DNA from 3 places in the Psychrobacillus sp. FSL H8-0483 genome. Region 2 is predicted to be linked to each of the others. Evidence: a T-box and tRNA genes for the amino acid it is inferred to sense, from the RefSeq annotation. Region 2 holds a T-box; the other regions hold tRNA genes.
What was found. A T-box is a leader RNA that pairs with one kind of tRNA and senses whether it is charged. The one in region 2 lies ahead of thrS (threonine--tRNA ligase), so its partner is inferred to be a tRNA-Thr.
Positions count from the first base shown of each region.

Region 1 (7,063 bases), 520 kb from region 2:
TAAGAATCTTGGAGGTAGAGCACTGTTTGGACTAGGGGCCCATCCCGGGTTACCGAATTCAGACAAACTCCGAATGCCAATGATTTATGTTTGGGAGTCAGACTGCGAGTGATAAGATCCGTAGTCAAGAGGGAAACAGCCCAGACCACCAGCTAAGGTCCCAAAGTATTTGTTAAGTGGAAAAGGATGTGGCGTTGCTTAGACAACCAGGATGTTGGCTTAGAAGCAGCCATCATTTAAAGAGTGCGTAATAGCTCACTGGTCGAGTGACGCTGCGCCGAAAATGTATCGGGGCTAAACAAATCACCGAAGCTGTGGATTGATACCTTTGGTATCAGTGGTAGGAGAGCGTTCTAAGGGCGTTGAAGTCAGACCGGAAGGACTGGTGGAGCGCTTAGAAGTGAGAATGCCGGTATGAGTAGCGAAAGACGGGTGAGAATCCCGTCCACCGTATGACTAAGGTTTCCTGAGGAAGGCTCGTCCGCTCAGGGTTAGTCGGGACCTAAGTCGAGGCCGATAGGCGTAGACGATGGACAACAGGTTGATATTCCTGTACCACCAAACCACCGTTTGAGTAATGGGGGGACGCAGAAGGATAGGGTAAGCGTGCTGTTGGTTATGCACGTCCAAGCAGTAAGGTGTGAATGTAGGAAAATCCGCATTCTATAACATTGAGCTGTGATGGCGAGGACTTAGTCCGAAGTTCCTGATTTCACACTGCCAAGAAAAGCCTCTAGCGAGGTGATAGGTGCCCGTACCGCAAACCGACACAGGTAGTCGAGGAGAGAATCCTAAGGTGAGCGAGAGAACTCTCGTTAAGGAACTCGGCAAAATGACCCCGTAACTTCGGGAGAAGGGGTGCTCTTTTGGGTGAATAGCCTAGAAGAGCCGCAGTGAATAGGCCCAGGCGACTGTTTAGCAAAAACACAGGTCTCTGCAAAACCGTAAGGTGAAGTATAGGGGCTGACGCCTGCCCGGTGCTGGAAGGTTAAGAGGAGTGCTTAGCGCAAGCGAAGGTGCGAATTGAAGCCCCAGTAAACGGCGGCCGTAACTATAACGGTCCTAAGGTAGCGAAATTCCTTGTCGGGTAAGTTCCGACCCGCACGAAAGGCGTAACGATCTGGGCACTGTCTCAACGAGAGACTCGGTGAAATTATAGTACCTGTGAAGATGCAGGTTACCCGCGACAGGACGGAAAGACCCCGTGGAGCTTTACTATAGCTTGATATTGAATTTTGGTGCAACTTGTACAGGATAGGCAGGAGCCTTAGAGCCCGGAGCGCCAGCTTCGGAGGAGGCGTCGGTGGGATACTGCCCTGGTTGTATTGAAATTCTAACCCATACCCGTAACCCGGGTAGGAGACAGTGTCAGGCGGGTAGTTTGACTGGGGCGGTCGCCTCCTAAAGTGTAACGGAGGCGCCCAAAGGTTCCCTCAGAATGGTTGGAAATCATTCGAAGAGTGTAAAGGCAGAAGGGAGCTTGACTGCGAGACCTACAAGTCGAGCAGGGTCGAAAGACGGGCTTAGTGATCCGGTGGTTCCGCATGGAAGGGCCATCGCTCAACGGATAAAAGCTACCCCGGGGATAACAGGCTTATCTCCCCCAAGAGTCCACATCGACGGGGAGGTTTGGCACCTCGATGTCGGCTCATCGCATCCTGGGGCTGTAGTCGGTCCCAAGGGTTGGGCTGTTCGCCCATTAAAGCGGTACGCGAGCTGGGTTCAGAACGTCGTGAGACAGTTCGGTCCCTATCCGTCGTGGGCGTAGGAAATTTGAGAGGAGCTGTCCTTAGTACGAGAGGACCGGGATGGACACACCGCTGGTGTACCAGTTGTTCTGCCAAGAGCATCGCTGGGTAGCTATGTGTGGACGGGATAAGTGCTGAAAGCATCTAAGCACGAAGCCCCCCTCAAGATGAGATTTCCCATTACGCAAGTAAGTAAGATCCCTCAAAGACGATGAGGTAGATAGGTTCGGGGTGGAAGCGTGGTGACACGTGCAGCTGACGAATACTAATCGATCGAGGACTTAACCAAAATAGAATTTGAATAATTCAATGTCTTTTATCCAGTTTTGAAAGAATAAAAAAGATTTTTTAAAAAAACTATTGCAATAAAGTTATAGTTATGATATAATAAATCTTGTCTTTCAAGTTAATATGTCTAGTGATGATGGAGAAGAGGTCACACCCGTTCCCATACCGAACACGGAAGTTAAGCTCTTCATCGCCGATGGTAGTTGGGGGTTTCCCCCTGCAAGAGTAGGACGTCGCTGGGCATAACAACATTCCGAAGTAGCTCAGTGGTAGAGCAATCGACTGTTAATCGATTGGTCGTAGGTTCGAGTCCTACCTTCGGAGCCATTTTTGGAGAGCTGTCCGAGTGGCCGAAGGAGCACGATTGGAAATCGTGTAGGCGGGTAACACTGTCTCAAGGGTTCAAATCCCTTGCTCTCCGCCAGATAACTTTCATTACTATATAATGGCCCCTTGGTCAAGCGGTTAAGACACCGCCCTTTCACGGCGGTAACACGGGTTCGAATCCCGTAGGGGTCACCATTTATTTTTCAAAAGAATAAAACCAGCATTTTGGAGGATTAGCTCAGCTGGGAGAGCATCTGCCTTACAAGCAGAGGGTCGGCGGTTCGAGCCCGTCATCCTCCACCATTATTTTAAAAAGTTCATTATATTATTATCGCGGGGTGGAGCAGTTCGGTAGCTCGTCGGGCTCATAACCCGAAGGTCACAGGTTCAAATCCTGTCCCCGCAACCAAATGGTCCCGTGGTGTAGCGGTTAACATGCCTGCCTGTCACGCAGGAGATCGCCGGTTCGATCCCGGTCGGGACCGCCATTTTTAAAAAAATACATATGTGGCTCAGTAGCTCAGTCGGTAGAGCAAAGGACTGAAAATCCTTGTGTCGGCGGTTCGATTCCGTCCTGAGCCACCATATATACGCCGAAATAGCTCAATTGGTAGAGCAACTGACTTGTAATCAGTAGGTTGGGGGTTCAAGTCCTCTTTTCGGCACCACTGTTTAGTGGAGGGGTAGCGAAGTGGCTAAACGCGGCGGACTGTAAATCCGCTCCTTAGGGTTCGGCGGTTCGAATCCGTCCCCCTCCACCAGTTTTTATTTTAGGGGCATAGTTTAACGGTAGAATAGAGGTCTCCAAAACCTTTGATGTGGGTTCGATTCCTACTGCCCCTGCCAACTATAAAGTTAACTTGAATAATGGCGGTTGTGGCGAAGTGGTTAACGCATCGGATTGTGATTCCGACATTCGTGGGTTCAATTCCCATCAGTCGCCCCATATTCCTAATTTGTTAACTCTTTTTTTATTTGTGGCGGTTGTGGCGAAGTGGTTAACGCACCGGATTGTGATTCCGGCATTCGTGGGTTCAATTCCCATCAGTCGCCCCATTGGGGTATAGCCAAGCGGTAAGGCAACGGATTTTGATTCCGTCATGCCCTGGTTCGAATCCAGGTACCCCAGTTTATTTGCGGAAGTAGTTCAGTGGTAGAACACCACCTTGCCAAGGTGGGGGTCGCGAGTTCGAACCTCGTCTTCCGCTCCAATTTATATGGCGGCATAGCCAAGTGGTAAGGCACAGGTCTGCAACACCTTTATCACCGGTTCAAATCCGGTTGCCGCCTCCAATTTTTAAATAACTGCCTAGTATTTTTGCCGGTGTGGCGGAATTGGCAGACGCGCGGGACTCAAAATCCCGTATCCTCTGGATGTGTCGGTTCGACCCCGACCACCGGTATAAAAATTATGACTTAAAGTCATATATATCAAGACTTCTAACTACTTGTTAGAGGTCTTTTTTGTTGTCTAAATAAGAGGACTGAAATAAGCTAAAATCCCGTGCTTTGAATCCCGTACATAGGGGAAATAGGATGTCTAGAAGAAGTAAGAGCTTATCAACAAAAGAGTTGAGTATGAATAAATTAAAAATTTCTGATGAAGAAGCTTTTCAGAAGTTTGAGAGAGATTGCTTGATAAGAAATTTAAGAACTGAGACATTGAGGTACTACAAGGAGAAGATTGCAGCTACAAAGAGCACTCAAGGAGAAATTAGGATGGATAAGCAACTTCAAGATTATTCTTCTCGTATCAAAGGAGAAGATTTAAGTTAGAAAAAACTCTTTCAACTTTTGTATAACTTGCACCGTGAAATAAATAATCACGAGTCAATTGATTTTTTGAAGTTATGGCCAGATTAATGACCATCAGTAACGATCTCAATACCACGCATCATAAACGCAGCAAAACCTGTTAACACACGACCTGAAGCCGCATCGTGAGAATTAGTAGGACCAGGAGCATTCATGGCTGCACGCATTGCTGAAACCCCTGGTAAACTAGGATTAGCTTCACCAGTTTTAACAATGTGTTTGTCAAGTTTTGCAAAGAATGATTGAGGCGCACCCCATGCTAATGAGTAAAGATATACTGATGATTGTCTATGTGCTGGACCCATTAAACCAATAGCTTCATCATATCGAGCTTGCTCAGAAGCAGGTTTCGGGTCTGGTGTAAAGTTTGCTGTATCAACAACAGCGAGAGCGCCATCAAGAATCGATTGAGTTACTGGATCGCCTTTAGAATTGTGGAATTCGTCTAATCGAATATTCTTAGTATCAATCAAGTTTTCGTAGTATGAAGCAATACGTTCACCTGCTGCTTGATACTTATTAGTAGATACTGGAGTTACAGTAAATTTTTTCAGCGATAATCCACGGTAAGCTAAAAGTAAAGATTGGCCTACTACTGAGTTATAACCAGTTGAACCGAATAACCGTCGAGGTGCAGTTAGACCTCCACCAATTACAAAGTAACCACCGTTATTAATTTTGTTTTCGAATCCTAAAAGAGCATTTGAATAGTTAATCAGATGGGTAGATGAAGCAGAAGATTTAGCTACTAAGTTTTCGTACATACCTAAAGCACCAATTAAGATAGCTGTACCATTAAGACTCATTAGAGGAACTTTAATTGAATTACCAGTTTGGTATTCTGAATAAGTTGTTGGAACTCGGTTACCCCACAAGCCACCTGGAAGATAATAATCAGCAAGAATCGATTTTGCTTTCGATACCAAAGCAGTTAAACCATTGTTCACGTGAGTTTGGTTCGTCGAGCTCAACTTCGCGTAAGCTGTACCACTTTTAATAATGGCAAGACCCATAATTAAGAAAGACTCATTTAAAAAATTACTATTCGGCAAATTATCGCCAGTCATGTAACCCTCTGATTGAAGGATACTTATTAATGTTTCGATCTCTGTTTTAATACGGCCTTGACGTGCAGTATTAGTATCTGGAACTTTGTTGTGAAAAGCGCCTAAGAATTGCAACTGTTCTCCAAGTCGCATTGCGTTTGTTTCTCCAAGTGGTAATGCGCGAGGACCTGTGATTTGTGTTAATGCTGAGTTGTATTTGAGGCCTGATGGAAAATAAGTTTCGAATAAAGTAGTTACTTCTGACACAGTATTAAGATTAGCCAATGTGAAAATTCCCCCTGTATGATAATTAGTAATATAAAAAAACGTGATTAGTTTTATCACCAGTCACGTTAAATCATATTATGATTATTAACCTTTTAATATTTCAAGTAATGGATCTTCTTCGTCGGCTTTCTTATCAATTTTCATACCAGCTAATTGAGTTTATAAAGTTCTAAACTGATTTAGATATTTTTGTTTTGTTCCGACTGCAGGATGCTCTTTTATTTGAGCGTTTCTTAATCAGCAGTTTGTTCGAGAAGTGGAATATCTACATATCGGTCCTCTTGATTGATAATCAATCTTTCTGAATTGATAATGTGATCAGCTTGTGGTCAGATGGCTTCTATTTTAGTGGATGGTTTCGACATACCCTTTATTGGAATTAATGCCACAGTTGTTCAATAATTTCTGAGAAACATATATTGTTTTAGTACATGAATATTATCATTTTCTCTCCTCATAATAAAATACAAGAAGGAGGGATATTTTTATGGCAAAAAGAACAAAGAAAAATGATCCGCAGCAAAAGAACAAAAAGGGATTTAATTCTAGTAAACAGGACTCCGAGTTTTCAACAGAATTTGGTAGTGCAAAGGCTAATCAAGCACATAAGGAAAAAGCGAAAGAATTCAGAGATAAATTTTAAGATTCTGTAAGCAAGTACAAAATCCGCATGGTAAGATAAAATCATTAAAGCAACTTGCTGAAGAAGTAGGAAAAGAAGAGGTTATTGAGTTTCTGCTCCTATTGGGGCAGCCACTAGCCAGCTTGAATTTCGTCCCATTGGGTGGTAAGTAATTACTTCAAAGCCTAGTTAATTTACCCCCAATTGTTAGTCTCTCGAAGTATTGAAAATATTCTTGAAATCAAAAGGGGCCTGTTACTTCTCAGTTGAGACAGGCACCCTTTTGGATATAATAAATTTTTTAATATCTAGATGATATTCTCTTCATTTATCTATGTTGATCTAGAAGAATTTGATTACCATCTGGATCTACTATTGTAAAATGTGCAGGTCCTTCGGTTGTTTCATCTGCTTCGGTCAGCATTTTTATTCCTTTTTGTTTAAGCTGTTTTTGGAGTTCGCGAATGTCAGTAAAAGATTCAAGATTTTCGGCATTGCTATTCCATCCGGGATTAAAGGTTAGAATATTTTTCTCAAACATTCCTTGGAATAAACCAATTATGGTATCTTCATTCTTCATGATAAGCCAATTTTGAGAAATATCGCCTCCAAGGGATTGAAATCCAAGTTTTTCATAAAATGCTTTTGAAGCATTAATATCTTTGACATTTAAACTTACCGAAAACGCACCTAGTTTCATAGTTCTCCACCTTTCATGATTAATCGTTATTTTTGATATCTTAAAATTAAATCATTTATTATTATAAATTAAGTTGGTATCATTTACTATTTTTTCGAACTTATTGGCTCTTTAATCTCAAGTGAGTTTAGGGTTAACAATTAATACTCTCTGATACCTTGTCCAGAAAATTACAACCCAATGTGCAGTCCATGAACCGTAAGTCGGGTGTCGCACATCGCACATCGCA
Region 1 is NZ_CP152052.1:3,344,718-3,351,780, reverse strand. Features, by position in the region: rRNA gene MHB48_RS16350 (23S ribosomal RNA) at 1-2,037, shown strand, start outside; rRNA gene rrf (5S ribosomal RNA) at 2,163-2,278, shown strand; tRNA gene MHB48_RS16340 (tRNA-Asn) at 2,289-2,363, shown strand; tRNA gene MHB48_RS16335 (tRNA-Ser) at 2,369-2,460, shown strand; tRNA gene MHB48_RS16330 (tRNA-Glu) at 2,484-2,558, shown strand; tRNA gene MHB48_RS16325 (tRNA-Val) at 2,591-2,666, shown strand; tRNA gene MHB48_RS16320 (tRNA-Met) at 2,696-2,772, shown strand; tRNA gene MHB48_RS16315 (tRNA-Asp) at 2,776-2,851, shown strand; tRNA gene MHB48_RS16310 (tRNA-Phe) at 2,873-2,948, shown strand; tRNA gene MHB48_RS16305 (tRNA-Thr) at 2,956-3,031, shown strand; tRNA gene MHB48_RS16300 (tRNA-Tyr) at 3,041-3,124, shown strand; tRNA gene MHB48_RS16295 (tRNA-Trp) at 3,136-3,209, shown strand; tRNA gene MHB48_RS16290 (tRNA-His) at 3,234-3,309, shown strand; tRNA gene MHB48_RS16285 (tRNA-His) at 3,344-3,419, shown strand; tRNA gene MHB48_RS16280 (tRNA-Gln) at 3,421-3,492, shown strand; tRNA gene MHB48_RS16275 (tRNA-Gly) at 3,500-3,574, shown strand; tRNA gene MHB48_RS16270 (tRNA-Cys) at 3,583-3,656, shown strand; tRNA gene MHB48_RS16265 (tRNA-Leu) at 3,684-3,766, shown strand; gene MHB48_RS16260 (hypothetical protein) at 3,900-4,139, shown strand; gene MHB48_RS16255 (hypothetical protein) at 4,223-5,509, opposite strand; gene MHB48_RS16250 (hypothetical protein) at 6,000-6,155, shown strand; gene MHB48_RS16245 (DUF6254 family protein) at 6,149-6,307, shown strand; gene MHB48_RS16240 (VOC family protein) at 6,463-6,834, opposite strand.
Region 1: it has a tRNA-Thr gene. The T-box ahead of thrS (threonine--tRNA ligase) is inferred to sense a tRNA for this amino acid. The anticodon was not compared.

Region 2 (8,099 bases):
TTACAATTGGGATGCCTGAACGAAATACAACGTCTGCAGCGTGTGGGTCAACATAAACGTTAAATTCAGTTGTTGGAGTCATGTTCCCCCCGACAGCGGCTCCACCCATATAAGAAATATATTTTATCTTCGATTTAACCTCTGGATGTGCTAATAGAAGAGCACCTATGTTTGTCAGTGGACCTGTCGCAATAAGTATCATTTGTTCGTAACTCGATATGAGTGTTTCTTTCATTGCTTCAATTGCTGTTCGCTTGCTTAATTGAATTGTTGGTTCAGGAAACTGGACATCCCCAAGTCCATTTTCCCCATGCACTTCATCTGCAATTTCGAGTCTACGAAAAAATGGATTATCCAATCCTCTAGCAATCTCTATGTTTTTCTTCATATAACTAGTAAAAGCAAGTGCGTTGTAAATAGTTTTTGCTTGTGTTTGGTTTCCTGGTTCTGTTGTGATTAATTTGATATCCAATTCCGGATGGGCAAAAGCAAGTGTTAATGCCATCACATCATCAATACCTGGATCACAATCAATAATTACTGGTATTGTCATTAATCTACACCCCATTATTTTATGAAATTGTCTAGCTCTTAATCTCTTCTAATTTGTTCTGTGCTTTCTCGAACGATCAAAGTAGGTTCAAAGACTACTTCTTCAGAAGATTTATTTTCTATCTTATTAATAAGTAGCTCTATTGCTTTTCTTCCCATTTCGTATGTACCTTGCCTAATAGTAGTTAGTTTTGGGATTAAAGCAGTTACTAATGGAATATCATCAAATCCAATAATAGATAGTTGTTCCGGTATTTGAATTCCTATTTCATGAGCAGCTCGGTAAATACCACATGCCATTAGATCATTACAAGCAAATATTGCAGTTACATTGTTATTTTGTAGAAAATCTTTTGCCACTCGGTATGCTGTATCCATTTGAAAATCACCATCTAAAATGAATGACTCAGGCAGTTTTACAGAAGTTTCCATTAAAGCTTGTTGAAATCCCAAAAGTCGTTGTTGTGAATTTCGAATATCTTGTGGACCGGTCATACATGCAATTTTGGTATGTCCTAAATCAGTCAAGTGTTTCCCGGCAAGATAACCACCTTTTTCATTATCTAAGAAAACACCTGGATAATTATTTCCTTGTTCTCCTCGGTCAAATAAGACATAAGGAATTTTGCCACTTTCCAATTGATTTTTACTAGTTTTAGATAAACGATCTTTACTGGATAGTAAAATTCCGTCTACTTGTTGTTCTTTTAACAACCGTAAATAGTTTTCTTCCTTTTGGGTCTGATCATCTGAATTACAAATGATGAGACTGTATTGTCTTTTATTTGCTTCATCCTCTGCACCCCTACATAGCTCTGGGAAAAAAGGGTTGGATATATTCGGGACGATTAATCCAAGCATATTGGATCGTTTAGTTACTAAACCACGTGCTAGTTTGTTTGGTTGATAATTCAACTCTTCCATTACTCTTAGAACTTTCTCACGAGTTTCTTGTGACATGCCTTCTTCTTTTTTATTTAACACCCGTGAAACGGTTGTTATTGAAACACCTGCCTCTCTGGCAATATCTTTGATAGTTAACTTTCCCATACATTATCACCTGTTTCTATCGTTAGGAAAACGTTTTACGAAAACGTTTTCTCTAATTAATATTCAGATTATTGTAAACGATTTCATTTGTCAATTGAATTTTTAAAATTTTTTATTCAATACCAATCTTTTTCCGTTAAGCTGTTGTAGGAGCCAACTAGGTAATTGATGTTGTGAAGCTGGTATCTACCACTTTGGAAGATAGTTTAAATAAATTTTGAAATGGTCTCGACTTTGGTGGATTTGGTCTGTAATTTAATTGGAGTGAATTGAATTGGTTCGTTGAGCCATAAAAGCAGTCTTACGTTCGAGATCATGAAACTCGAAGCAAGACTGCTTTCTTAAGTTGTTTTATTTATTCTCTTCTTCGTTTAAATCGACTGATTCCAAGAGTGAGTAGCATTAATAATATGATACTACTGCTGATGTAATAATCATCGATTTCGAATACCCTGAAGACTGAGTACTGATCGTTTCTATTCCACCAAACCCTAGACCATCCTGATTGCCGATCTGACCAGATAATTACACTATCGCCGTAAACGTCTTTTTCGAATTCATCTATTGTATAAAAAGCAGTTGGATCCTTCTCTACATACGGATGAATTAACTTGTAAACTTCATCGGCCATTACAGTGAAACTTTCTTCTGCTAAAAATGAATTTGCAACTTTCTGCTAATCGTTTCTCATCTTCAACAATTAACAGCTTCATTTTATCCACCTCTCATCCTCTGCATCTACCCTATTAATTGACATAATAATACATCATTCACTTAAAAAATCATAACAAAAATACGAGGGAGGTTAGTACAAAAAGAAGTAAATATGTTATGATAAAATTAGTAACTGGTACTAATAATAGGTACGGTATATTCGAATAATAATTGGAGGTTCATATGAAAGATTTAATTAAACTAAAAGATAAAAATATTGTAGTAATGGGAGTTGCGAATGAGCGTAGTCTTGCTTGGGGAGTTGCGAAGTCTCTATTTGAAGTAGGAGCAAATGTAATTTTCACTTATCGAAAAGAACGTTCGTTAGGGAAGATTGAAAAGTTATTAGTAGATAATAATTATGAAGCAAAATTAGTAGTAGAGTGTGATGTAAACAGCGATGATAGTATTAAAGCTTCATTCGAAACGATTGGCAAAGAAGTAGGCGTGATTCACGGAGTTGTCCATTCAGTTGCTTTTGCAAATGCGGAAGATTTAAAGAACGACTTCATTCAAACTACTAGAGATGGTTATGCATTTGCACAAGATACAAGTGCCTATTCACTTATTGCTGCATCTCGTGAAGCAGCACCTTTCATGACAGAAGGCGGCTCTATCGTTACGATGACGTATTTAGGAGCAGAGCGTGTGTTAGAAGGATATAACGTAATGGGTATTGCCAAAGCATCCTTAGAGGCTTCTGTTAAATACTTAGCGTTAGATTTAGGGAAAAATAATGTTCGAGTAAATGCCATTTCAGCTGGCGCTGTTCGAACACTTGCTGCAAAAGGAATTTCTTCATTCAATACAATTCTGCACAAAATTGAAGAAACAGCCCCACTGAAACGAAATGTTACACAAGAAGAAGTAGGGGACATGACAGTTGCATTGCTAAGTAATCTATCCAGAGGCGTAACGGGAGAAATAGTTTACGTAGATTCTGGGTATAATATTATGGGATAATCTCCAAAAGAGGAGATAGTGCAATGACAAATCAAAGCGAATTTCAAAAAATACTTGCGAAACCAGGTCAACGAGCACTTGCGGGAGTAGGTATTGAGAACTTCGAACAATTAGCAAAATTTACGCAAGCTGAGATTATGGAGCTTCATGGTATTGGGAAAAATGGTATGAATCGACTTCAAATTGCCCTTGCAGAAAAAGGGTTGTCTTTCGCTTCTACAAAATAAAGAAAACCGGATGAAGAGGGTGAATCTTCATCCGGTTTTCTTTTATTAGCACATCCTATTCCGGAACGCTCAGTGCTTTATCCATGTTTTTAGTTATAGAGGATTATTATTTAGTTTTAACAGGTCGAGGCCATATAAAATAAGAGATAGTAATAACAAAGTCTATACCAAGAATTATTCCCCAAACTCTAAGTGTATTCCATAACACTTCCGAACGAGAAGAGTCATCGATAAAGAAGATTAATGCGAGAAGAAGGACCCCCCCAATGATAAAGGCAAGGAGATGTTGCATAAATCCTTTCTTTGTATGACGAGCATGTTCCATTCCTGTTTTACGAACTGGTTTGGATCCTTGTTTTTGGACATAATACAGAAATTTTTCATCCGCCCATTGAATCATACTTTTCCCAAAGGCAATGGATACACCCAGATAAACGGCTGCTATTGCATGCGCTAGAGTAGCAATTGCTCCATTATATAAATCGATTGCTGTAATAGCGAGTAAAACTAAATCAATAACTGGTGTAAGGGCAAGAAAGAAAATTCCTAGTTTTTCCCGTTTAAAAATATATCTAGAAATAAGACCAAGCAATATAACGACCCAAAATCCAACTTCACAAGCAATAATCGTCCAAGCAATAAAATTCAATACAGCACCTCTTTATGTGTAGAAGATTTATTACTATAAGTATAATCTATTAGAAAATGGAATGTCTCTCATAAAAGTAAGAATAATGAAATAAAAACGATAGTTTGGAAGCGATGCAGTTGTATTGAGAAAGACAATCGTATTTGTTTGGAAAGATCGGGCTGTTCACGTTACCCGCAAAAAAGAGTTGACTATTCGTAAGCTATTGAATATAATAGAAAAAATATTTATAAAGCATTGAAAGCGAAGAAAAGGACACGATTCATTATTTATTTCTTATCAGAGAACAGGGTGAATGGCTGAGAGCCCTGAAGAAAAAAGAATGATTTACCACCTTGGAGCTATTATGGGGAAAGCGAAACTGTGATTAACCATAATCGGGAGAACCGTTATCTTTTTATGAGAGCAGTACGATTTTTTGTATTGCAAAATTAGGGTGGAACCACGACCACACTCGTCCCTTTACCGGGATAGGTGTGGTCTTTTTGTATTTAAAAATAAATAAAGTAAGTAAGCGAAGAACAGGACATGAATTATCTAATATTTTCTTATCAGAGAACAGGGTGAAATGCTGAGAGCCCTGAAGAGAAATAGATGATTTACCACCTGGGAGCTATTATGGGGAAAGCAAAACTGTGATTATCCATAATCGGGAGAACCCGTTATCTTTTTATGAGAGCAGCACGATTTTTTGTGTTGCAAAATTAGGGTGGAACCACGACCACACTCGTCCCTTTACTGGGATGGGTGTGGTCTTTTTGTATTTAAAAATAAATAAAGTAAATAAGCGAAGAACAGGACATGAATTATCTAATATTTTCTTATCAGAGAACAGGGTGAAATGCTGAGAGCCCTGAAGAAAAAAAGATGATTTACCACCTTGGAGCTATTATGGGGAAAGCAAAACTGTGATTATCCATAATCGGGAAAACCGTTATCTTTTATGAGCGCAATGCATTTTTGTGTTGCAAAATTAGGGTGGAACCACGACCACACTCGTCCCTTTACCGGGATGGGTGTGGTCTTTTTTAATTTCATTCAGCGAGGAAGGCAAGACCCGCTGAATGAAATTGATGCCTCCGGCGGATGCCACAGATTTTTTAGTGGAATTTATCGAGCAAGCTCGATAAAAATCTAGGCACAAATACGCCAAGGCGAATTTGATTTTCAAAAATAGGAGGAATTAAAATGTCAGCAAAAGCAGAAGAAAGAGTAAGTCATCAAAAGTTGGGTCAACAATTAGAGTTATTTATGTCGATGGAGGAAGCACCGGGAATGCCATTTTATTTGCCAAAGGGTATGGTGTTACGAAACGAGCTTGAAAATCTATGGAGAATAAAGCATCAAAGAGCAGGATACCAAGAAATTAAAACTCCAATCATGATGAAGCAAGAGCTTTGGGAGAAGTCAGGACACTGGGATCATTACCATGAAAATATGTATTTCTCCAATGTGGATGAACAAAAATATGCGATTAAACCAATGAATTGCCCAGGTGCAGTACTCATTTTCAACAGTAAAAGAAGAAGTTATAGAGAGTTGCCTGTTCGTTATGCAGAGCTTGGCTTAGTTCACCGTCATGAGTTATCTGGATCGTTAAATGGCCTTTTAAGAGTTCGTGCATTTACACAGGATGATGCGCATCTTTTCGTGAGGGAAGATCAAATCGAAAGTGAAATAGATAAAGTGCTCGATTTAGTAGATGAATTTTATTCAGAATTTGGTTTTAGTTACAAAATAGAGCTTTCCACTCGACCAGCAGATTTCATGGGTTCGGTCGAAGTCTGGGATCTAGCAGAGCAAGCGCTTGAATCAGTATTAAAGAAAAAACAGCTAGATTATCAAGTAAATGAAGGAGACGGGGCATTCTACGGACCGAAAATCGATTTTCATATTTTAGATTCACTTGGACGCAGCTGGCAATGTGGCACAGTGCAACTAGATTTCCAAATGCCTGAAAAGTTTAACTGTCAATATATTGATGAGGACAATCAATTGAAAAAACCAATAATGATTCACCGAGCGATTTATGGATCTATCGAACGTTTCATAGCTATTCTGTTAGAGCATTTCCAAGGGAGTTTCCCTCTTTGGTTAGCGCCTGTTCAACTGAAAATTTTACCAATCGCAGATGCGCATGTTTCGTATGCAGAAGAAGTAAAACGCAAGCTGGAACAAGATGGATATCGAGTAGAAATCGATAATCGAGTGGAGAAAATCGGCTTGAAAATTCGAGAAGGCTCACTCCAAAAGCATCCGTATATGCTGATTGTGGGAGATCAAGAAATGGAAAAGGATGTGGTCTCTGTGAGAAAACATAAAGGAGGTAGTATTGGGGAAATGAACATGAGTGAATTAATTGAGCATTTAAAAGTTGAAAAAAGGGTTTAATCAAATAAAGGATCGCCCTCTAATTTATGATTTTGAAAAGGATTTTTCACCATCCTTAACGAATCAAACTAATGGGGGGGGATTTTGTGAGAAAGTGGTTCCTTTTATTTATAGGGGTTGCTGTGATAGCAGGAAATAGTTGGGCGATATATGACATGTATCAACCGAGAGTGGGACCAATTGGGAATGGAAAAGTTGCTACTCATGTGTGGGTGTCCATCATAATAAATATAGTGATAGGAGTTTTTGCAATTGCTCAATCTATCGTACTATTTGTATATGAAAAGAAGAATGCTACCTTACTAAAAAAATTTCCACACTTAGAAACAGAGCGTTTTCTACTGCGCCGCATAGAAGTAAGCGATGCGAATGAAGTGTTTCAATATTTTTCACATGACGAAGTAACAAAGTATTATGATTTGGATACATTTAAGGATATTAGTGAAGCGACTCGATTAATTGAAAACTGGCAAAAACGCTTTGCTGAACAGGAAGGTATTCGATGGGGAATTGCGACAAAAAGTGATAATAAAATAATCGGCAGCTGTGGTTTTCACAACTGGGAAAAAGAGCATTCTAAAGCAGAAATAGGGTTTGAAGTGACACCTGAATATTGGCAGAAAGGGGTCATGTCGGAAGTATTAAAGGTTGTACTACCATATGGATTTGAAATGATGGGGCTGTATCGAATTGAAGCTTTTTATGACCCTCAAAACACAGCCTCTAAAATGACGCTCGAAAAAGCTGGATTTATATATGAAGGTAATTTGAGGGAATCATCCTTTGAGAAAGGCCGTTACTGTGATGCAGCAGTCTGCTCTATATTAAAAGAAGAGTACGTTTAAACCTGTACTCTTCTTAATAAATATTTGGCTAGTATCTCACCCAGCTTAGGCCAGTTGTACCCTCACCAGCGTGTACCCCTACGCAAGCGCTAAGTGGGATGACTAGAACTTTTAGCTTTGGAAATTCTTGCAATAGCTCATCTCTCCAGCTTTCAGCGTCTTTTGTGTTATTGCAATTAATGACTGCGACCTCTGGAATATCAGCCTTTTTCATGTCGTCGCGAAGTAAATCAGTCACATATTTCTTTGCTTTTTTATCAGCACGGACCTTTTCTTTCATAACTACTTTTCCGTTATCAAAAGAGATAACGACTTTGATGTTTAATAAGTTACTTAAGAATGCTTTCGTACCCGATACGCGACCACTTTTATGCAATTGGTTTAGGCTTGATGGAATGAAGGATAACTCAGAGTTCTCTGTCATTTTATTTATATGCTCAACCACATCTTCTACGTTATGACCCTTTTCGATAAGTTCTTTTCCTACTTCAATCATTTTGACCATCGGGAACGAGCCGATTTTCGAATCAATGGAATAGACTTTGAAATTAGCCATTTGAGAAGCGGTTTGCGAACTATGATATGTACCAGATAAATCGCTAGATACATGGATGGCTACCGCACAATCATAGCCATTTGCTTTTAGGTCTTCGTAAAGCACGACCATCTCTCCTATAGTAGGCTGAGAGGTTTTTGGATGATCTTTTG
Region 2 is NZ_CP152052.1:3,859,814-3,867,912, reverse strand. Features, by position in the region: gene MHB48_RS18930 (nucleoside hydrolase) at 1-553, opposite strand, end outside; gene MHB48_RS18925 (LacI family DNA-binding transcriptional regulator) at 592-1,602, opposite strand; gene fabI (enoyl-ACP reductase FabI) at 2,500-3,279, shown strand; gene MHB48_RS18915 (DNA-binding protein) at 3,303-3,506, shown strand; gene MHB48_RS18910 (2TM domain-containing protein) at 3,613-4,155, opposite strand; T-box leader at 4,393-4,620, shown strand; T-box leader at 4,664-4,893, shown strand; T-box leader at 4,937-5,162, shown strand; gene thrS (threonine--tRNA ligase) at 5,344-6,546, shown strand; gene MHB48_RS18900 (GNAT family protein) at 6,633-7,391, shown strand; gene MHB48_RS18895 (DegV family protein) at 7,420-8,099, opposite strand, start outside.

Region 3 (8,099 bases), 850 kb from region 2:
AAATGAATGATTATCTTTTTCTTTAAAATGATGACCCCTACGGGATTCGAACCCGTGTTACCGCCGTGAAAGGGCGGTGTCTTAACCGCTTGACCAAGGGGCCAAATATATGGCGGAGAAGGAGGGATTTGAACCCTCGCGCCGGTTACCCGACCTACACCCTTAGCAGGGGCGCCTCTTCAGCCACTTGAGTACTTCCCCATATGATTCGAAATGGAATCCTTGGCCTCACACTTATGAAGCGTGCACTCTAACTAACTGTGCATAGACCAATTAATTTAAGCGGGTGAAGAGAATCGAACTCTCATCATCAGCTTGGAAGGCTGAGGTTTTACCACTAAACTACACCCGCATTATTATGGTGGCTCAGGACGGAATCGAACCGCCGACACAAGGATTTTCAGTCCTTTGCTCTACCGACTGAGCTACTGAGCCACATATGTATTTTTTTAAAAAATGGCGGTCCCGACCGGGATCGAACCGGCGATCTCCTGCGTGACAGGCAGGCATGTTAACCGCTACACCACGGGACCATTTGGTTGCGGGGACAGGATTTGAACCTGTGACCTTCGGGTTATGAGCCCGACGAGCTACCGAACTGCTCCACCCCGCGACAATATTATACTTGCAGTTTAAGTTTTACTACGCTCGAAGAAAGTTGGACACCTGCTTCGGCTTTGCCTGCATCGGTGTTAATCGTCATCTTCGTTTGACGATTTGCTCCACCCGCGACAATAATATTTAGTGTTATTTCAAAATGAATATACTAAACTATTTTTTAAGTGTTTCATCAACAAACAATAAGTTGTAAATGGAGGAGGAAGAGGGATTCGAACCCCCGCGCGGTATGACCCGCCTGTCGGTTTTCAAGACCGATCCCTTCAGCCAGACTTGGGTATTCCTCCGTATTATTGTGTTTATAATAGCTGTATGACCTAAATCTATAAATAAAATCCATTAGCCATACTAGCTATTTGGAAGTAAAAAAGTAATCAAGCAAGTGATTACTTTCCACTTAAAAATATGACCCCTACGGGATTCGAACCCGTGTTACCGCCGTGAAAGGGCGGTGTCTTAACCGCTTGACCAAGGGGCCAACATATGGCGGAGAAGGAGGGATTTGAACCCTCGCGCCGGTTGCCCGACCTACACCCTTAGCAGGGGCGCCTCTTCAGCCACTTGAGTACTTCCCCATATGGCTCCGAAGGTAGGACTCGAACCTACGACCAATCGATTAACAGTCGATTGCTCTACCACTGAGCTACTTCGGAATAATGGTGGGCCTAAATGGACTCGAACCATCGACCTCACGCTTATCAGGCGTGCGCTCTAACCAGCTGAGCTATAGGCCCATTATTTGGAGCGGGTGAAGAGAATCGAACTCTCATCATCAGCTTGGAAGGCTGAGGTTTTACCACTAAACTACACCCGCATTACTATGGTGGCTCAGGACGGAATCGAACCGCCGACACAAGGATTTTCAGTCCTTTGCTCTACCGACTGAGCTACTGAGCCACATATGTATTTTTTAAAAAAATGGCGGTCCCGACCGGGATCGAACCGGCGATCTCCTGCGTGACAGGCAGGCATGTTAACCGCTACACCACGGGACCATTTGGTTGCGGGGACAGGATTTGAACCTGTGACCTTCGGGTTATGAGCCCGACGAGCTACCGAACTGCTCCACCCCGCGACAATATTATTATTAAGACAATCTTTTTCTTAATCCCACTAACAACAAGTTAAAATGGAGGAGGAAGAGGGATTCGAACCCCCGCGCGGTATGACCCGCCTGTCGGTTTTCAAGACCGATCCCTTCAGCCAGACTTGGGTATTCCTCCGTAATTATTGTGTTGGTGGACCTTGCAGGACTCGAACCTGCGACCGGACGGTTATGAGCCGTCTGCTCTAACCAACTGAGCTAAAGGTCCTTAAGATGGCGGCAGAGGGAGTCGAACCCACGACCTTTCGGGTATGAACCGAATGCTCTAGCCAGCTGAGCTACGCCGCCATGATATTTTTTATAATTTAATATTATTTGGTGGAGCCTAGCGGGATCGAACCGCTGACCTCCTGCGTGCAAGGCAGGCGCTCTCCCAGCTGAGCTAAGGCCCCAAATGTAATAATAACTGGTCGGGAAGACAGGATTCGAACCTGCGACCCCTTGGTCCCAAACCAAGTGCTCTACCAAGCTGAGCTACTTCCCGATATATATGGCGCGCCCGGCAGGAGTCGAACCCACAACCTTCTGATCCGTAGTCAGACGCTCTATCCAATTGAGCTACGGGCGCTTAAATTCTTTTTTAAAAAATGGTGCCGAGGACCGGAATCGAACCGGTACGGTAGTCACCTACCGCAGGATTTTAAGTCCTGTGCGTCTGCCAGTTCCGCCACCCCGGCACTTAAATGAATCTTTGGAGCGGAAGACGAGGTTCGAACTCGCGACCCCCACCTTGGCAAGGTGGTGTTCTACCACTGAACTACTTCCGCTCGGTTATTAAATTAAATGGTGCGGGTGAAGGGAGTCGAACCCCCACGCCTTGCGGCGCTAGATCCTAAGTCTAGTGCGTCTGCCAGTTCCGCCACACCCGCATACATAATTCACTTAAAAGTGATGAGCCATGTAGGATTCGAACCTACGACCCTCTGATTAAAAGTCAGATGCTCTACCAACTGAGCTAATGGCTCGAAAAAAATGGTGCCGGAGAAAGGACTTGAACCCTCAACCTACTGATTACAAGTCAGTTGCTCTACCAGTTGAGCTACTCCGGCAGGAGTAAATATATGGTGGAGGATGACGGGCTCGAACCGCCGACCCTCTGCTTGTAAGGCAGATGCTCTCCCAGCTGAGCTAATCCTCCTGGGTAATATAATTCATAACAAGTTACTATTATGTACTTATCGCAAGCCCAGCGACGTCCTACTCTTGCAGGGGGAAACCCCCAACTACCATTGGCGCTGAAGAGCTTAACTTCCGTGTTCGGTATGGGAACGGGTGTGACCTCTTCGCCATCATCACTAGACTTGAATAATTAATGAAAGACAAGTTTTATTATAACAACTGTGTAGAAAATTACAAGTGTTTTTTTAAAAAAATTATTCTTTCAAAACTGGATAAAAGACATTGAATTCTGTAAATTCTATTTTGGTTAAGTCCTCGATCGATTAGTATTCGTCAGCTGCACGTGTCGCCACGCTTCCACCCCGAACCTATCTACCTCATCGTCTTTGAGGGATCTTACTTACTTGCGTAATGGGAAATCTCATCTTGAGGGGGGCTTCGTGCTTAGATGCTTTCAGCACTTATCCCGTCCACACATAGCTACCCAGCGATGCTCTTGGCAGAACAACTGGTACACCAGCGGTGTGTCCATCCCGGTCCTCTCGTACTAAGGACAGCTCCTCTCAAATTTCCTACGCCCACGACGGATAGGGACCGAACTGTCTCACGACGTTCTGAACCCAGCTCGCGTACCGCTTTAATGGGCGAACAGCCCAACCCTTGGGACCGACTACAGCCCCAGGATGCGATGAGCCGACATCGAGGTGCCAAACCTCCCCGTCGATGTGGACTCTTGGGGGAGATAAGCCTGTTATCCCCGGGGTAGCTTTTATCCGTTGAGCGATGGCCCTTCCATGCGGAACCACCGGATCACTAAGCCCGTCTTTCGACCCTGCTCGACTTGTAGGTCTCGCAGTCAAGCTCCCTTCTGCCTTTACACTCTTCGAATGATTTCCAACCATTCTGAGGGAACCTTTGGGCGCCTCCGTTACACTTTAGGAGGCGACCGCCCCAGTCAAACTACCCGCCTGACACTGTCTCCTACCCGGGTTACGGGTATGGGTTAGAATTTCAATACAACCAGGGCAGTATCCCACCGACGCCTCCTCCGAAGCTGGCGCTCCGGGCTCTAAGGCTCCTGCCTATCCTGTACAAGTTGCACCAAAATTCAATATCAAGCTATAGTAAAGCTCCACGGGGTCTTTCCGTCCTGTCGCGGGTAACCTGCATCTTCACAGGTACTATAATTTCACCGAGTCTCTCGTTGAGACAGTGCCCAGATCGTTACGCCTTTCGTGCGGGTCGGAACTTACCCGACAAGGAATTTCGCTACCTTAGGACCGTTATAGTTACGGCCGCCGTTTACTGGGGCTTCAATTCGCACCTTCGCTTGCGCTAAGCACTCCTCTTAACCTTCCAGCACCGGGCAGGCGTCAGCCCCTATACTTCACCTTACGGTTTTGCAGAGACCTGTGTTTTTGCTAAACAGTCGCCTGGGCCTATTCACTGCGGCTCTTCTAGGCTATTCACCCAAAAGAGCACCCCTTCTCCCGAAGTTACGGGGTCATTTTGCCGAGTTCCTTAACGAGAGTTCTCTCGCTCACCTTAGGATTCTCTCCTCGACTACCTGTGTCGGTTTGCGGTACGGGCACCTATCACCTCGCTAGAGGCTTTTCTTGGCAGTGTGAAATCAGGAACTTCGGACTAAGTCCTCGCCATCACAGCTCAATGTTATAGAATGCGGATTTTCCTACATTCACACCTTACTGCTTGGACGTGCATAACCAACAGCACGCTTACCCTATCCTTCTGCGTCCCCCCATTACTCAAACGGTGGTTTGGTGGTACAGGAATATCAACCTGTTGTCCATCGTCTACGCCTATCGGCCTCGACTTAGGTCCCGACTAACCCTGAGCGGACGAGCCTTCCTCAGGAAACCTTAGTCATACGGTGGACGGGATTCTCACCCGTCTTTCGCTACTCATACCGGCATTCTCACTTCTAAGCGCTCCACCAGTCCTTCCGGTCTGACTTCAACGCCCTTAGAACGCTCTCCTACCACTGATACCAAAGGTATCAATCCACAGCTTCGGTGATTTGTTTAGCCCCGATACATTTTCGGCGCAGCGTCACTCGACCAGTGAGCTATTACGCACTCTTTAAATGATGGCTGCTTCTAAGCCAACATCCTGGTTGTCTAAGCAACGCCACATCCTTTTCCACTTAACAAATACTTTGGGACCTTAGCTGGTGGTCTGGGCTGTTTCCCTCTTGACTACGGATCTTATCACTCGCAGTCTGACTCCCAAACATAAATCATTGGCATTCGGAGTTTGTCTGAATTCGGTAACCCGGGATGGGCCCCTAGTCCAAACAGTGCTCTACCTCCAAGATTCTTAACGTTTGAGGCTAGCCCTAAAGCTATTTCGGAGAGAACCAGCTATCTCCAGGTTCGATTGGAATTTCTCCGCTACCCACACCTCATCCCCGCACTTTTCAACGTGCGTGGGTTCGGACCTCCAGTAAGTGTTACCTTACCTTCATCCTGGACATGGGTAGATCACCTGGTTTCGGGTCTACGACCACATACTCATTCGCCCTATTCAGACTCGCTTTCGCTGCGGCTCCGTCTTCTCAACTTAACCTTGCATGTAATCGTAACTCGCCGGTTCATTCTACAAAAGGCACGCTATCACCCATTAACGGGCTCTAACTACTTGTAGGCACACGGTTTCAGGATCTATTTCACTCCCCTTCCGGGGTGCTTTTCACCTTTCCCTCACGGTACTGGTTCACTATCGGTCACTAGGTAGTATTTAGCCTTGGGAGATGGTCCTCCCAGATTCCGACGGAATTTCACGTGTTCCGCCGTACTCAGGATACACTCAAGAGAGAATGAACTTTTGACTACGGGGCTTTTACCCTATCCTGCGGACCTTTCCAGATCGCTTCGTCTAGCTCATTCCTTTGTAACTCTATGTAGAGTGTCCTACAACCCCAAGAGGCAAGCCTCTTGGTTTGGGCTATTCCCGTTTCGCTCGCCGCTACTCAGGGAATCGATTTTTCTTTCTCTTCCTCCAGGTACTTAGATGTTTCAGTTCCCTGGGTGTGCCACAGATACGCTATGTATTCACGTAAATGTACTGCTCCATTACGAACAGTGGGTTTCCCCATTCGGAAATCTCCGGATCAAAGCTCACTTACAGCTCCCCGAAGCATATCGGTGTTAGTGCCGTCCTTCTTCGGCTCCTAGTGCCAAGGCATTCACCGTGCGCCCTTATTAACTTAACCTAATATGGCTTCCAATTACTTGGAGTCCATTCAAAATTAGTAGTTAAAAGTACTACACAACATATAATCACCGAAGTGATTACAAATTGAATTTCTTGAATTTGTTTCTTTCAATGTCGTTTTATCCAGTTTTCAAAGAACAAGTTTTCAAATGCTCATAAAAATGAACATTCAAAACTGAACTGCAAAACGTTAAGATACAGATAAAAATCTGTATTCCGTAATATATCCTTAGAAAGGAGGTGATCCAGCCGCACCTTCCGATACGGCTACCTTGTTACGACTTCACCCCAATCATCTGTCCCACCTTCGGCGGCTGGCTCCCGTAAGGGTTACCCCACCGACTTCGGGTGTTACAAACTCTCGTGGTGTGACGGGCGGTGTGTACAAGGCCCGGGAACGTATTCACCGTGGCATGCTGATCCACGATTACTAGCGATTCCGGCTTCATGTAGGCGAGTTGCAGCCTACAATCCGAACTGAGAACGGTTTTATGGGATTAGCTCACCCTCGCGGGGTTGCGACCCTCTGTACCGTCCATTGTAGCACGTGTGTAGCCCAGGTCATAAGGGGCATGATGATTTGACGTCATCCCCACCTTCCTCCGGTTTATCACCGGCAGTCACCTTAGAGTGCCCAACTGAATGCTGGCAACTAAGATCAAGGGTTGCGCTCGTTGCGGGACTTAACCCAACATCTCACGACACGAGCTGACGACAACCATGCACCACCTGTCACCGCTGTCCCCGAAGGGAAAGATCTATCTCTAGAACGGTCAGCGGGATGTCAAGACCTGGTAAGGTTCTTCGCGTTGCTTCGAATTAAACCACATGCTCCACCGCTTGTGCGGGCCCCCGTCAATTCCTTTGAGTTTCAGTCTTGCGACCGTACTCCCCAGGCGGAGTGCTTAATGCGTTAGCTGCAGCACTAAGGGGCGGAAACCCCCTAACACTTAGCACTCATCGTTTACGGCGTGGACTACCAGGGTATCTAATCCTGTTTGCTCCCCACGCTTTCGCGCCTCAGCGTCAGTTACAGACCAGAAAGCCGCCTTCGCCACTGGTGTTCCTCCAAATCTCTACGCATTTCACCGCTACACTTGGAATTCCGCTTTCCTCTTCTGTACTCAAGTCCCCCAGTTTCCAATGACCTTCCACGGTTGAGCCGTGGGATTTCACATCAGACTTAAAGGACCGCCTGCGCGCGCTTTACGCCCAATAATTCCGGACAACGCTTGCCACCTACGTATTACCGCGGCTGCTGGCACGTAGTTAGCCGTGGCTTTCTAATAAGGTACCGTCAAGGTACGAGCAGTTACTCTCGTACTTGTTCTTCCCTTACAACAGAGTTTTACGATCCGAAAACCTTCTTCACTCACGCGGCATTGCTCCATCAGACTTTCGTCCATTGTGGAAGATTCCCTACTGCTGCCTCCCGTAGGAGTCTGGGCCGTGTCTCAGTCCCAGTGTGGCCGATCACCCTCTCAGGTCGGCTACGCATCGTCGCCTTGGTAGGCCGTTACCCTACCAACTAGCTAATGCGCCGCGGGCCCATCCTGTAGTGACAGCCGAAACCGTCTTTTAACATTTCCACATGTGAGGAAATGGATTATTTGGTATTAGCCCCGGTTTCCCGGAGTTATCCCAATCTACAGGGCAGGTTGCCCACGTGTTACTCACCCGTCCGCCGCTAAATCAGAAGAAGCAAGCTTCTTCGTCATTCGCTCGACTTGCATGTATTAGGCATGCCGCCAGCGTTCGTCCTGAGCCAGGATCAAACTCTCCATAATAGAGAACTTAAAAAGCTCATTTGTTTTGCTGGCATCATCATTAAATGATGTCAAAATTGTTTTGCTATCAAACTAACAGAAGTTAGTCTTTCAAGCTATATGTCTTAACGTTTTGCATGTTCAGTTTTCAATGTTCATGTTGTTTTCTCGTTTTGACGACTTTATTAGTATAACTTCTTTCGGATGTGATGTCAAACATTTTTTTAAGTTTTTAATTTTGTTTAACTCTCGTTCCG
Region 3 is NZ_CP152052.1:3,008,129-3,016,227, forward strand. Features, by position in the region: tRNA gene MHB48_RS14385 (tRNA-Glu) at 32-103, opposite strand; tRNA gene MHB48_RS14390 (tRNA-Ser) at 111-201, opposite strand; tRNA gene MHB48_RS14395 (tRNA-Gly) at 282-352, opposite strand; tRNA gene MHB48_RS14400 (tRNA-Phe) at 360-435, opposite strand; tRNA gene MHB48_RS14405 (tRNA-Asp) at 458-533, opposite strand; tRNA gene MHB48_RS14410 (tRNA-Met) at 537-613, opposite strand; tRNA gene MHB48_RS14415 (tRNA-Ser) at 813-905, opposite strand; tRNA gene MHB48_RS14420 (tRNA-Glu) at 1,025-1,096, opposite strand; tRNA gene MHB48_RS14425 (tRNA-Ser) at 1,103-1,193, opposite strand; tRNA gene MHB48_RS14430 (tRNA-Asn) at 1,197-1,271, opposite strand; tRNA gene MHB48_RS14435 (tRNA-Ile) at 1,276-1,352, opposite strand; tRNA gene MHB48_RS14440 (tRNA-Gly) at 1,359-1,432, opposite strand; tRNA gene MHB48_RS14445 (tRNA-Phe) at 1,440-1,515, opposite strand; tRNA gene MHB48_RS14450 (tRNA-Asp) at 1,538-1,613, opposite strand; tRNA gene MHB48_RS14455 (tRNA-Met) at 1,617-1,693, opposite strand; tRNA gene MHB48_RS14460 (tRNA-Ser) at 1,749-1,841, opposite strand; tRNA gene MHB48_RS14465 (tRNA-Ile) at 1,855-1,931, opposite strand; tRNA gene MHB48_RS14470 (tRNA-Met) at 1,938-2,011, opposite strand; tRNA gene MHB48_RS14475 (tRNA-Ala) at 2,040-2,115, opposite strand; tRNA gene MHB48_RS14480 (tRNA-Pro) at 2,131-2,207, opposite strand; tRNA gene MHB48_RS14485 (tRNA-Arg) at 2,215-2,291, opposite strand; tRNA gene MHB48_RS14490 (tRNA-Leu) at 2,312-2,400, opposite strand; tRNA gene MHB48_RS14495 (tRNA-Gly) at 2,416-2,490, opposite strand; tRNA gene MHB48_RS14500 (tRNA-Leu) at 2,508-2,592, opposite strand; tRNA gene MHB48_RS14505 (tRNA-Lys) at 2,616-2,688, opposite strand; tRNA gene MHB48_RS14510 (tRNA-Thr) at 2,697-2,772, opposite strand; tRNA gene MHB48_RS14515 (tRNA-Val) at 2,786-2,861, opposite strand; rRNA gene rrf (5S ribosomal RNA) at 2,908-3,023, opposite strand; rRNA gene MHB48_RS14525 (23S ribosomal RNA) at 3,146-6,074, opposite strand; rRNA gene MHB48_RS14530 (16S ribosomal RNA) at 6,310-7,863, opposite strand.
Region 3: it has a tRNA-Thr gene. The T-box ahead of thrS (threonine--tRNA ligase) is inferred to sense a tRNA for this amino acid. The anticodon was not compared.